3 regions of the Pseudarthrobacter sp. RHLT3-21 genome follow, and region 1 is predicted to be linked to each of the others. Evidence: riboswitches for the same ligand, from Rfam matches in the RefSeq annotation. Region 1 holds a riboswitch; each other region holds the start of a gene.
The links. A riboswitch is a leader RNA that binds a small molecule or an ion and turns the genes downstream of it on or off. The one in region 1 is predicted to bind thiamine pyrophosphate.
Positions count from the first base shown of each region.

Region 2: another riboswitch for thiamine pyrophosphate. It lies ahead of AC50YA_RS12635 (ECF transporter S component); the one in region 1 lies ahead of thiC (phosphomethylpyrimidine synthase ThiC).
Region 3: another riboswitch for thiamine pyrophosphate. It lies ahead of thiO (glycine oxidase ThiO); the one in region 1 lies ahead of thiC (phosphomethylpyrimidine synthase ThiC).

Region 1 covers NZ_JBWZCI010000001.1:413,349-417,621, reverse strand. The annotation lists gene AC50YA_RS01900 (hypothetical protein) at 54-491, opposite strand; gene AC50YA_RS01895 (VOC family protein) at 605-1,480, opposite strand; TPP riboswitch at 1,635-1,742, shown strand; gene thiC (phosphomethylpyrimidine synthase ThiC) at 1,737-3,554, shown strand; gene AC50YA_RS01885 (alpha/beta hydrolase) at 3,559-4,273, opposite strand, start outside.
Region 2 covers NZ_JBWZCI010000010.1:33,593-37,865, reverse strand. The annotation lists gene AC50YA_RS12645 (energy-coupling factor transporter transmembrane component T family protein) at 1-52, opposite strand, end outside; gene AC50YA_RS12640 (ABC transporter ATP-binding protein) at 49-1,701, opposite strand; gene AC50YA_RS12635 (ECF transporter S component) at 1,701-2,351, opposite strand; TPP riboswitch at 2,416-2,558, opposite strand; gene AC50YA_RS12630 (heme-degrading domain-containing protein) at 2,616-3,158, shown strand; gene AC50YA_RS12625 (DUF4235 domain-containing protein) at 3,200-3,463, shown strand; gene mnhG (monovalent cation/H(+) antiporter subunit G) at 3,591-4,013, opposite strand; gene AC50YA_RS12615 (MrpF/PhaF family protein) at 4,003-4,273, opposite strand, start outside.
Region 3 covers NZ_JBWZCI010000001.1:74,534-78,806, reverse strand. The annotation lists gene AC50YA_RS00400 (thiazole synthase) at 1-355, opposite strand, end outside; gene thiS (sulfur carrier protein ThiS) at 360-596, opposite strand; gene thiO (glycine oxidase ThiO) at 593-1,978, opposite strand; TPP riboswitch at 1,971-2,090, opposite strand; gene thiE (thiamine phosphate synthase) at 2,118-2,894, shown strand; gene AC50YA_RS00380 (RNB domain-containing ribonuclease) at 2,959-4,273, shown strand, end outside.

The DNA.
Region 1 (4,273 bases):
ACTTGACACGTACGGATGGAGCAGCCGGGCGGACCCGGCAGGCCGCAGCCGGCCTAGGACGACCAGACATATACCCCGGTGCGCGCGGCGTCATCGATGGAGTTGGCCAGCTCCGCGAACTGCTGGACATAGGTCCGGGCCTCGGCCGCGCCGAAGGGCATGTCATCCTGGGTGGCCCACTTTTCAGCGACGTCGTCCAGGACATTGCCTTCACCTTCAGTCTCATAGCTGAGCAGGTCCGCCAGCGCACGCACCATGGCCGGCGGAACTCCAAGGAGGGAATCACTGGCCACGTCAACCATGGCCAGTTCGTAGTCCGCGCCACCGGCATGGACCGCAGCACCGGCAAGGTCGCCCAGCTGTTCGATTTCGAAATCGCTGATTCCGGGGATCCGCAGGGCAGGGCCCGTCGGGGAGCCGCCGTCATCAAGGACATCGGCCCGCCTTAGCGCGGCATCGTGGGTGGCAACAAAAATTTCAGTGAAGCCCATGGGAACAGCTCTCATTCCGTCGACGGTGCGGCCCAGAAGGGCAGCATAAGGCGCCGCCCCGGCCGTTCAGAATCAGCCTAGTACAAGGCGCGCCGCACATTTGGCATCCGCACTCAGCGGACGGCGACACGGATGCTGTTGCGCCAAGGATCCTCGAACCGAAGTTCAGCGCCCGTGTGGTGCGAGGCCACACCGGCGACCTTCAGGCGGTCGGCGAGCGCTCCGACGTCGTCCCCCGAAGGGACCTCGATGAGCACCTCGCCCAGGCCCAGGGTGTCCTTGCGGGGCCCGGCGCCGCGGCTGTTCCAGACGTTCATGGCCATGTGGTGGTGGTACCGGCCCGCGGAGACAAACAGGGCCTGCCCGTGCCAGCCCGCGGTCTTCTCGAAGCCAAGCGTGCCCACGTAGAAATCGTGCGCCGACTGGACGTCGCCCACCTGGAGGTGGACGTGGCCTATGCCGGCTTCGGTGGCCTGCTGGCCGCTCATGGATTCCGGCGTCAGGTGCTGCTCAAGGTAGCGCTGCGGCGGCAGGGCCAGGCTGTCCATCACCACGTCCTTGCCGTTCCAAGACCAGTTTTCGCGGGGCCGGTCCCAGTAGAGTTCGATGCCGTTGCCTTCGGGGTCATTGAAGTAGAAGGCCTCGCTGACGAGGTGGTCTGCGCTGCCGGTGAAGGAGCGGGGTTCGTACTGTGCGGCCGTGGCTACCGTTGCAGCAAGCGAAGCCTGGTCATCAAAGAGCAGCGCGGTATGGAACAGCCCGGCCTCTCCCCTCGCGGGCAGGTTCAACGACGGCGCGGCCGCGAGGTGGACCAGGGGGCGCTGGAGCCGGCCAAGGTAGATTCCGCCGTCCTGTTCGGCGACAACCTCCAGGCCGAGCGCACGCTGGTAGTAGTCGGTCATCAGCTTCATGTCGCCTACCTTGAGCATCACGGTGCCCATGGAGAGATCGGCAGGAAGGAGATCCTGGCTGGTGGCTTCTGCAGACATTGAAAACTCCCGGTCCGGTGGCCTTCGGGGTCGAAGGCGACTATAGCTCCAATTTACTTGAAGCTTCAATTTAATTCAAGTGGCTGAGCAGACAGGTTGCGACCGCTTCCCGTGATTGCTGTCACCAGGCCACCCTCGGCCTGTGGTAGCTTCGAATTGACCACACGGGAGCCCTTGCAGGGGCTGAGATCGGGCTAACGCAGCCTGCGACCGTTGAACCTGTCCGGGTAATGCCGGCGAAGGAAGTGAGTATTCATTGAATACACAAGAAACACAGCTGATCCCTGCCCAAAATGAAGCCGACCAGGATCAAACGGTCCAGCCTGAAACCCAGTCACTGAAGTCCCATTCGCTGGCGTTTATCACTGATGACGCCACCGGGATCCGGGTTCCCGTGACCGAGATCGCGCTGGAACCGTCACCGAACGGCGAGGCGAACGGGCCTTTCCGGACCTACCGCACGGCCGGTCCGGGCAGTGATCCGGTGGTGGGTCTCAACCCGTTCCGCTCGGAGTGGATCGCCGCCCGCGGCGACACCGAGCCCTACAGCGGCCGGGAACGGAACCTGCTCGACGACGGCAAGTCAGCAGTGCGTCGCGGCGCAGCCTCCGCAGAGTGGAAGGGCGCGCAGCCGGTGCCCCGCCGCGCCGTCGGGGGCAAGAATGTCACGCAGATGCACTACGCCCGGCAGGGTCTCATCACGCCGGAGATGCAGTTCGTTGCCCTCCGCGAAAACTGCGGCGTGGAACTGGTCCGCAGCGAAGTCGCTGCCGGCCGCGCCATCATCCCCAACAACATCAACCACCCGGAATCAGAACCGATGATCATCGGCAAGGCCTTCCTGGTGAAGATCAACGCGAACATCGGCAACTCCGCGGTGACCAGCTCCATTGCCGAGGAAGTGGACAAACTCCAATGGGCCACCCAGTGGGGCGCCGACACGGTGATGGACCTGTCCACCGGCGATGATATCCACACCACCCGGGAATGGCTCATCCGCAACTCCCCCGTGCCCATCGGAACAGTGCCCATTTACCAGGCATTGGAGAAGGTCAACGGCGAGGCCAACGCACTGACGTGGGAGATCTTCCGGGACACGGTCATTGAGCAGTGCGAGCAGGGCGTGGACTACATGACCATCCACGCCGGTGTGCTGCTGCGTTACGTGCCGCTGACGGCAAACCGCGTCACCGGCATTGTCTCCCGGGGCGGTGCGATCATGGCGGGCTGGTGTCTTGCCCACCACCAGGAGAACTTCCTCTACACGCACTTCGACGAGCTTTGCGAGATCTTCGCCAAATACGACGTCGCGTTCTCCCTGGGCGACGGACTGCGCCCGGGAGCGACGGCGGACGCCAACGACGCCGCCCAGTTCGCCGAGCTCGACACCCTGGCCGAATTGACCCAGCGGGCGTGGGAATTCGATGTACAGGTCATGGTGGAGGGTCCCGGGCACGTCCCCTTCCACCTGGTGCGGGAGAACGTGGAACGCCAGCAGGAACTCTGCAAGGGCGCCCCGTTCTACACGCTGGGGCCGCTGGTCACAGACATTGCCCCGGGCTATGACCACATCACGTCAGCCATCGGAGCCACCGAGATCGCCCGCTACGGCACGGCGATGCTCTGTTATGTCACGCCCAAGGAACACCTTGGCCTCCCGAACAAGGACGACGTGAAGACCGGGGTGATCACCTACAAGATCGCCGCCCATGCAGCCGACCTTGCCAAGGGCCACCCCGGCGCCCATGAACGGGACGATGCCCTGTCCAAAGCCCGGTTCGAGTTCCGCTGGCGCGACCAGTTCGCGCTATCCCTTGACCCGGTTACAGCGGAGGCCTTCCATGACGAGACGCTGCCGGCCGAGCCGGCGAAAACGGCCCACTTCTGCTCCATGTGCGGCCCGAAGTTCTGCTCCATGAAAATCAGCCAGGACATCAGGGACGAATACGGTTCCGCAGATTCGCAGGCGGCCATCGCCGAGGCCTACAGCGGGATGCGCGAAAAGAGTGCGGAGTTCCTGGCCGCCGGCGGGAAGGTCTACCTCCCCGAGCTGCGGATCCCTGCCGGGAGCTGATGGCTCAGGAAGCCTGAACTGAGCGTGACCTGCCGACGTCGGCGATGAAGGACCGGATGGCACGGTCACCTTCGGCAGAGTCCTGGGGCCGGTGTCCTCCCGCAGCAATGCGGTGCAGGGCACCGGTTTCCTGCAGATATCCGGCGATCTCCTCGTAGAGCGGTTCCCAGCCGCCAGTCAGGACCATGGTGGGGACGCCCGGAACAATGTGCAGCGGCGCGTCCCAGGACGGTGCCTGCAACCGGAGCCGGCGTGCTGACCGTTGTTCCTCCGGCGTGGCGGGCTCCTGCAGGTCCGCCGCGAACATCCTCCGTACGAACTCACGCTGGAAGTCTTCGTCACTGAGTTGGTGCCGGACGTCGAACAGCGGTTGCATCAGGGCCCTGTGGGCAGATGTGGCCGGAAGTTCGGCGGTCAGGGACAGGCACGCCGGTTCAACCAGGGTGAGGGAAAACACCAGATCGGGGCGTTCGACGGCGGCCATCATGGCCGCAATGGCGCCCTGGGCGTGGGCGACAACGTGGCCGCCGGCGGCACCGCGGCCGTCATCGGCAAGGGAGCGCAGGATGATGGCAGTGTCTTCAGTGAACGAGGACTCCATGGGTTCAGCGACGGGGTCAAAGCCGTGCCGCCGCAGGAACAGGGCGTCGTACGTCAGCGCCATTCCATGCTGGCGCGGCCACGCCGCCGCACCGAAAGGTCCGGCGCCGTGCACGAAC
Region 2 (4,273 bases), on a different contig from region 1:
TGGCGCGCGTCAGCAGCGCGTGGTTGCCGCGGAGGGTCAGGGCAGCCCTCATGCCGCACGTGCTTCCTGGCGGGCGCCGCCGCGAGAGGCCGGGCCAAGCCGCAGTTCGGCCCCGCCCAGGACGGCGCTGAATTCCTGGTCGTGGGTCACGGAAACCACGGAGGTCCCGGCGTCGAGCAATTCCGAGAGGAAGGATGCGAGCTCGGCCCAGGTGTTGGCGTCCTGGCCGAAGGTCGGCTCGTCGAGCACCAGCACACGCGGGTGTGCAGCCAAGACCGTGGCCACCGACAGGCGCCGCTTCTCGCCGCCGGACAACGTGTACGGATTGGCGTCCACCAGGTGCGTCAGGCGCAGCCGTTCCAGCAGCTCATCAACCCGCTCCTCGCCATGCCCCAGGTGCCGCGGGCCGAACATCAGCTCGTCCAGCACCCGGCCGGTAACAAACTGGTGCTCGGGCTCCTGGAACACGGTTCCGATGCGGGAAATCAGCTGGTTGGCTTTCCATTTGAAGGGATTGATCCCGGCCCCCTCGGAAAGCTCGACAGCGGCGGACACCTTCCCCGCCACCGGCGCCAAAAGTCCGGCGAGCGTCAGCGCAAACGTTGACTTGCCGGCGCCGTTGGGCCCCGTGACGGTGAGTGCGTGGCCGGAACGGACCTGGGCCGTGATGCCCGACTGCACCGGCACGGGCGGGATGGTCCGGAGGCCGCGGCGCCGCGGACGCTCGCGGGAGACGGCCAGGTCCTCAGCGGCCAGCAGCAGGTCACCGGAGCCTGTGGACGCACGGCGGCGGGTTGCCGGAACATACCCCGGCACCCACACGCCCGCGCCGATCAGCATGTCCCGCGCCTCCGCGAGCACCTGGTCCGGCGGCCCGTCCAGCAGGACTGCGGACGTACCGGCGGAACTTCCAGCGGAGCCCGCTGCGGAGCCCGGCTGGAGCACCACAATCCGGTCCACCAGGTCCTTCCACACGGACACGCGATGCTCCACCACAACGAGTGTGGCGCCGGTCTTGTCCAGGCAGCGGCCCACGGCGTCGCGGACTTCCAGCACACCGGCGGGATCAAGGTTTGCAGTGGGCTCGTCCAGCAGGATCAGCCCGGGCCGCATCGCGAGGATACCGGCCAGAGCCAATCGCTGCTTCTGCCCTCCGGACAGGGCCGACGTCGGGTGGTCCAGCGGCAGCCCGGCGGCACCGGGCCCGCCGTCGGCGTTCAAACCGGCGCCGTTGGCGTTCAAACCAGCTCCGCCACCCACGCGGCCCCCGGCACTTCGGAGGCCGACGTCGTCGAGCGCTTCATGGACGCGCCGCCAGATCTCGTCCGGCGGAACGGCGAGGTTCTCGGCGCCGAAGGCGACGTCGTCGCCCAGGCGCGACAGAACCACCTGCGTTTCCGGGTCCTGCTGCATCAGCCCCGAGCGGCCGCGCTGCCCGCGGGGCACCACGCCGTCGATCAGCAGCGAACCGGTTTCGTCGGCGTCGTCCCCTTCATCCCCCAGCACCCCGGCGAGCGCGTGCAACAGCGTTGACTTGCCCGCGCCCGAGGGGCCCAGCAGCAGCACCCGCTCGCCGGGAGCGATCTCGAGGTCGAGCCCATGGACGGCGGGGGCGGAACGTCCGGCATGCCGCCAGCCCCAGCCACGGGCGGACACCGCGGCGGGGCGCACTCCGGAAGCGCCGGCGTCGGAAGCGGTCATCAGTTGAAGACGGGCTCCGAAGCTGCCTTCCGGGACGCGAACGAGCTCAGCACGCCGGTCCTGGCCAGGCCGCGGGTGGCGATCCAGGACAAGGCGCCCGCTATCACTGCGCCGGAGATGGTGCAGAACACGATGTACGCGAGCTTGTCGGCGGGCTCGTAGGCGATGTTCCAGCCCCACGGCAGGAAGGAGTCATTGAGGCCGCAGAACAGTCCGGCGCCGGCACCGGCCAGCAGCGCGGCGATGAGGTTGTACTTCTGGTGCAGGAAGGACTTGAACCGGACGTTGCCGTACACCAGCAGGAAGAACACCAGTTCGGCGCCCAGGCCCTGCAGGATTCCGGAGATCAGCACCGTGGCGCCGTATTGGGAGCCCATGATGAGTTCGCCGGTGGCGGCCACCGCTTCGCAGAAGAGCGCCGCGCCGGGCTTGCGGATGATGAGCATGCCCAGCACCGCCGGGATCATCCAGCCGCCGGCGATCAGGCCGGTCAGCGGGGGGTAAACGGCGTTCATGGGGGCGGAAATGATGCCGGCGCCCTGGGACCAGGCCCAGAAGATCACGCCGCCGGTGATGGCGATGAGCGCCGCCACCACGATGTCCACAACGCGCCAGGTATTGCCGGTCTTTTTGATTGCTGCAGTTGTCATTCGGTCCTCCTGAGGAACAGGAGGGGAAAGTACCAGGTGTGCGGCGCTGCCGCCGTTTGCCGGACACTTCGAGAACTCGACTCCCTTGCGCCGGTACTAACCGGATCAGGTTCGAGGGTCTGCGGCTGTCCGCACTCTCAGCGCCCGTCTTCGGTCCCCCGGCAAATGCCAGTGATGTCCGACGGCGGCGCTCCCCTGTCGTTAATAAATCTGCCCTGATGGGCATTGTCCAGTTTACACCGCGGGCGGGGTAGATTGTGGGCCATGACTGCCAACAACCCGACTGTGACTGCCTTCAATCCCGACTCGAGAGTGGCCCAGGCGGAGGGGCTGCTTGAGGCGCTGATCGCCCGGATCGAGGCCGAGATCAGCGAGCTGCAGTTTCCGCATTTCACCAAGGACGATTCCCTCAACCTGGGGCTGCTCCTGGTGGAGCTGGGAAAGACGCGCCGGCTGCCCATCGCGATAGACATCACCAAGGGTGACCAGGTGCTGTTCCACGTGGCCCTGGACGGCGCCACCCCGGACAACGAGCACTGGATCCGGGCCAAGCAGCGCACCGCCGCCAGGTACGAGATCCCGTCGTTGCTGGTGGGACTCCGTGGCAGGCTGCACGGAGGCCGCATCGAAGACCACGGCTGGTTCGACGAATCGACTTACGCACCGCACGGCGGCTGCTTCCCGGTCTACGTCGCCGGCGTTGGCGCCGTGGCCACGGTGACGGTCTCAGGCCTGCCCCAGCAACAGGACCACGACCTCGTGGTGGAGGCGCTGCGGGAGATTCTGGAGTCCATGCAGCCGGGTTAGGCTAAAGACAATCCCGGATCCGCTCACAAGGAGTTCAACGAATGAACCTGTTCATCAAGCTGCTCGGCACCGCAATCAGCCTCGGCGCCGGATTCGTCGGCACCAAGATGGTCAATACCGTATGGGAAAAGTCCACCGGCCGGAAGCCTCCCACCGGCAAAGACGAAGACACCCCCACGAGCCTCCGCTCGGCGCTGACGTTCGCGCTCATTTCGGCCTCCGTCAGCACCATCATCCAGGTGCTCGCCAACCGCGGCACGCAGCGGGCCATCACCCGCTTCGCCAAGTCCCAGGACATCGTCTAACCGCACCACCACCCCGGAGTTTTTGTCCAGATAACGGCCTCTAACCGTCCGTCAAACCGTGTTATCTGGACAAAAACTCGCGCGGGCGGCGTCACTCACGCGGGACGGTCCGGACGGTGGGTGACGCTCAGTCCCGCCGGCCGCCGTCGGACGCTTCATCCCGGGAGGACTCATCCCGGGCCGATTGTGCCGCCTTCTGGACCACGGCGTCGAGTTCATCGGAGCTGAGGAGCTCGCGGTGCAGGTGTTTGGTGCGGTAGCCGGCGCGGCCCACCATATGGGCGGAAACCGGCACGGTCAGCAGCTGGAAAATCCAGGCCACCAGCAGCACCGGCCACACCCACCAGGTGCGCAGCTGCAGACCGATGGCCGCAAGGAGCAGGAACAGCCCCAGCACCTGGGGCTTGGTGGCCGCGTGCATACGGCTCAGCAGGTCCGGGAAGCTGAGCAGCCCGACGGCGGCGGCGAGCGACATGAGGGCACCCACCACCAGGAATACCGCCGACACGGTATCGATGACGCTGTCAACCACGGTGGCCTCAGGATTCATTGGCTTGCTCCCGCCGGTCGGCCACAAAGCGGGCAACGGTCACTGACCCGATGAAGCCGACGATGGACAGCGCCACCAGCGGCATCAGGTTGTTCAGGTGCCGGTTGACGGCCATGTCGATGCACAGGGCCGCGCCGAGGATCGCGAGCAGGACGTCGGAGGCCAGCACCCTGTCCAGCAGCGACGGGCCGCGGGAGATCCTGATGATGGCTCCCGCCGCTGCCAGCGAAAGAATGACTGCCGTGACAGCCAGGACGGTC
Region 3 (4,273 bases), 340 kb from region 1:
GCTCGTCGGCGATGACTTCCAGCTTGATCCAGTCGGTTTCCAGCGCTTCGCGGGCGAGTTCCGCCGTCATGACCGCGTCCCGGGCGGTGAAGCAGCCTGCGGTGTTGGGCAGGATCCGGATCCCGTGGTCCACCAGGAGCTGGAAAAGGGACCCCGATTCAGCCGGCGAATAGCGCCGCATGGCCACCGTGGTCAGTTCGGTTCCGGACGCCAGCAGGGCTGCCCCCAGCCCGTCGAGGCTCGGGGCGCCACCGGTGCCCATGATGAGGCGGGAGCCGAGCTCGACGCCGTCGATGACCAGCCTGTCTGCGGCCTCGGGCCGGTTCTGTGTGCTGATGTTGCTGGTTACTGTCATGGTGTCAGCCTCCCTGGACTGCTGTGACCAGTTCGACGTCGTCACCTTCGGCGAGCGCCGTGACGAACCACTGGCTGCGGGGTACTACTTCGGAGTTATGGGCGACGGCGACGCCGAGTTTCTGCCCGTCTGTCGCCTGGCCGTTGGCTGCAAGTTGACGGCCCGTGATCTGGCTGATGAGGGTGGTGATGGAGGCGTCGTCCGTCACGGAATGGCGCGAGCCGTTGAGGGTGATGTTCATGCTGATTCCTTCTGTGGGTCGAGGTCCTTCGTGCTGCTGATGTCCTTGGGTGGGGACGGTACTCCGGCCAGTCCGTGCTCTGTGCCGGCCACCTGGTGCTTTCCGGAAAAGCGGGCCGGGCTGAGCGCCCCCCATCGCGGGTCTGTCCGGCCGTCCAGCAGGTCCCGGCAGATCGCCGCCGCCGCCGGAGCAAGCAGCACTCCGTGGCGGAAGAACCCGGTGGCAACAATCAGCCCGGCAATGTTCCCCGCGTTCCCCGCGCTGTGCCCGCTGCCGGTCCCGGCTGCCCGGTCCGGTACCCTGCCGAGAAGAGGTGCGTTGTCCGGAGTCGCCGGCCTTGCCCGCGCCGTGCATTCCAGGAGTTCAAGCTCCGAGACGGCCGGCACCAGGACCTGGGCGTCACGCAGCAACTGGTAGACGCCGCCGGCCGAGACAGCACCGTCGCCGGTCCCGGCGAGCGCGTCCTCCCGCTGCGTTGCCCCGATCACCACGGTGCCGTCCTGCCGGGGAACGATGTAGACCGGCACGCCATGGACCATTCCGCGGACCGTCGAGGTGAGGAGCGGGCGCAGGTGCTGCGGAACTGCTAGTCGAAGGATGTCACCGTAGACAGGCCGCAAGGGCAGCTGCAGTCCTTCCGGGAGGCCATCCAGCGACGCCGCCTGCAATCCGTTGGCCACGATGGTCTCGCGCGCTTGGACGGTTCCGCCGTGGGCGAGCTTCACGCCGCTGACGCGGCCGTCCTCCCAGAGAAGGGCAGCGGCCCGCTGGTCAACGGCAAATCCCCCGCGGGCACCTGCCACGGCGGTTCCTGCTCCCGGTTCGTGGACGGCCAGGACTTCCTGGAGGCACGCCACCAGTTTCCGTGGATCCACCTGGTGGTCGGCGGGGATGTCCAGGGCGCAGGATATTGCCGGGCTGAGCAGGGATTCCCTCGTCCTGGCCGCACGGACGGTCAGGGGTTCCACCACCAGGCCGCTGGCCTGCTGCACGGCCCGGAGGTCCATCAGCGCCCGGCGGTCCGCAGCGTCCGCGCCGATGGCGAGGGTCGGCGTCGTCAGATATCCGGTCTCTCCAGCCCCCGCCAGGGCGAGGTCTGCCGCGAAGGCAGGCCACAGGCCGGAGGACGCCAGCATCAGCTCCAGGAGGTCTTCCTCCTGGTAATGCAGTTCGCTCACAGGGGCAAGCATGCCGGCGGCTGCCCAGCTGGCCCCGTTCCCGGGCGCGTCATCGATCAGCACGACGGAACGGCCGGATCGCCGGGCCTCCCAGGCTATGGCGTGGCCGATGACTCCGCCGCCGATGACTGCCACGTCGGCGTGCAGCACGGCGGCCGGGCTGGCTGATGCAGTCTCAGGTTGGTTGCTTATTGCGGGGGGCATATGGTTCCTTCCCTACGCCGGTACTAGCCGGATCAGGTCAAGCGGTCGGCTCTGACGCCCTCTCAGCCCGGCCGCTTTGTGACGGCTGCATCGGGCTCCCGCAGTACCCGCCCAGTTTAGGGGAATTAGGCTGGTTTCCATGAACGCGCAATCTTTCGCCGCTGCAGGCACGTCCTCCGCCGCCTCTTCCACCCCCACATCCTTGACCGGAACAGACCCCACCGACGGCATAGACACGGGCCTCCCGCACAGCGCCAGGCTGTATCTGTGCACCGACGCGCGCCGTGACCGCGGGGACTTTGGCGAGTTTGTGGACGCGGCTTTTGCCGGCGGCGTCGACATCATCCAGCTCCGCGACAAGGCGATCGAGGCGGCGGAAGAGCTGGAGCTGCTGGCCGTGGTTCAGGCGGCGGCCGAACGTCACGGAAAGCTGTGGGCCGTCAACGACCGTGCCGATATCGCGATGCTGTCCAGCGCCCCCGTCTTCCACATCGGGCAGAAGGACCTGCCGGTCGCGTCCGCCCGCACCCTGCTCGGGGCCCCCGCGGCGATCGGGCTTTCCACACACACCGCCGAGCAGATTGAAGGCGCCATCCGGCTGTCCGGCGGGCTGACGTCCGAACGCGGCCTGGACTACTTCTGCGTCGGACCGGTCTGGGCCACTCCCACCAAACCCGGCCGGGCCGCCGTCGGCCTTGACCTGGTGCGGTACGCGGCGGATGCAGTCCGCGCTGCCGGTGGCACCCCGGCCACTTTCCCCTGGTTTGCCATCGGAGGCATCGATCTCGGCAACGTGGAGCAGGTGGTGGAGGCCGGTGCCGGCAGGATTGTTGTGGTGCGTGCCATCACCGAGGCCTCCGATCCCGCAGCGGCGGCGGCGGCGCTCCTGGCGGCCCTGGACGCGGGCGCATCCTGAGAATCCCCCGCGTCGCGGACGGCGGGCGTGCACGATCCGTGGAAATCGGGCTAACCTGACTTTCGTGTCACATCATCGGTTGGCCCCCAATGTCCACGAGCAGACCAACGACCTCGCGGCGGCACTGAGCGCCCTGCGGACCGAGCTGGAACTACCGGGACCCTACCCGGCGGAGGCGGTCCGGGACGCGGAAACGGCAGTGGCCGCGCACGAGTTGCCCGGCGCCGACCTGACGGACGTGGACTTCCTCACCATCGATCCGGCGTCGTCCACTGACCTGGACCAGGCCCTGTTCATCGAGCGCGCGGGCCCTGGCTACCGGGTGCTTTACGCCATCGCCGACGTGCCGTCCTTTGTCCGCCCCGGCGGCGGACTGGATGCAGAGACCCGGCGCCGCGGCCAGACGTTTTACGCCCCGGACGGCCGTATCCCGCTGCACCCGGAGGTCATCAGCGAAGGGGCCGGCAGCCTCCTGGCCGGGCAGCTCTGTTCCGCCTATGTGTGGGAGTTCGGGCTGGACGACACCGCACAGGTCTCCGCGGTGAGTGTCCGCAGGGCCACCATCCGCAGCCGGGCCAAGCTGAGCTACAAGGGAGTCCAGGCCGAACTCGACGCCGGGACGGCCGGCCCTGTCCTGCAGCTCCTGAAGGAAGTAGGGCTCAAGCGCGTTGAACTGGAGCGGCAGCGTGGCGGCGCCAGCCTGAACATGCCCGAGCAGGAAATCGTGCAACTGCCCGACGGCGGCTACCGGATTGCCGCGGCGCCGCAGCTTCCGGTGGAGGACTGGAACGCCCAGATTTCCCTGATGACCGGGATGGCGGCGGCAAACCTGATGTTGGCGGGAAAAGTGGGCATACTGCGCACCATGCCCGCGCCGGACGAGCGCTCCCTGCGTCACTTCCGCATCCAGACCGAGGCCTTGGGCAAGCCATGGGACGGAAAAATCAGCTACGGCGAATACCTCCGCAGCCTTGATCCGACCCAGCCCCGGCAACTGGCCATCCTGCACTCCGCCGGCATGCTGTTCCGCGGCGCCAGCTACACGGCGTTCGACGGCATCGTGCCGGACGACGCGATCCAGTCCGCCATCGGCGCCGCCTATGCCCACACCACAGCACCACTCCGGCGCCTGATCGACCGCTTTGTCCTGGTGATTTGCGAAGCCCTGAGCAACGGCAAGCAGGTACCGGACTGGGCACGGGAAGCCCTGCCGTCACTGCCGGAGATCATGGCCGGATCCGACCAGCTGGCATCGCGGATGGAACGCATGGCGCTGGACACCGTGGAGGCCGCGCTCCTGGTCAACCATGTGGGCCAGGAATTCGATGCGATCGTGATCTCCGGCTCCAAGCCGCAAAAGGACAACGGAAACGGCAACG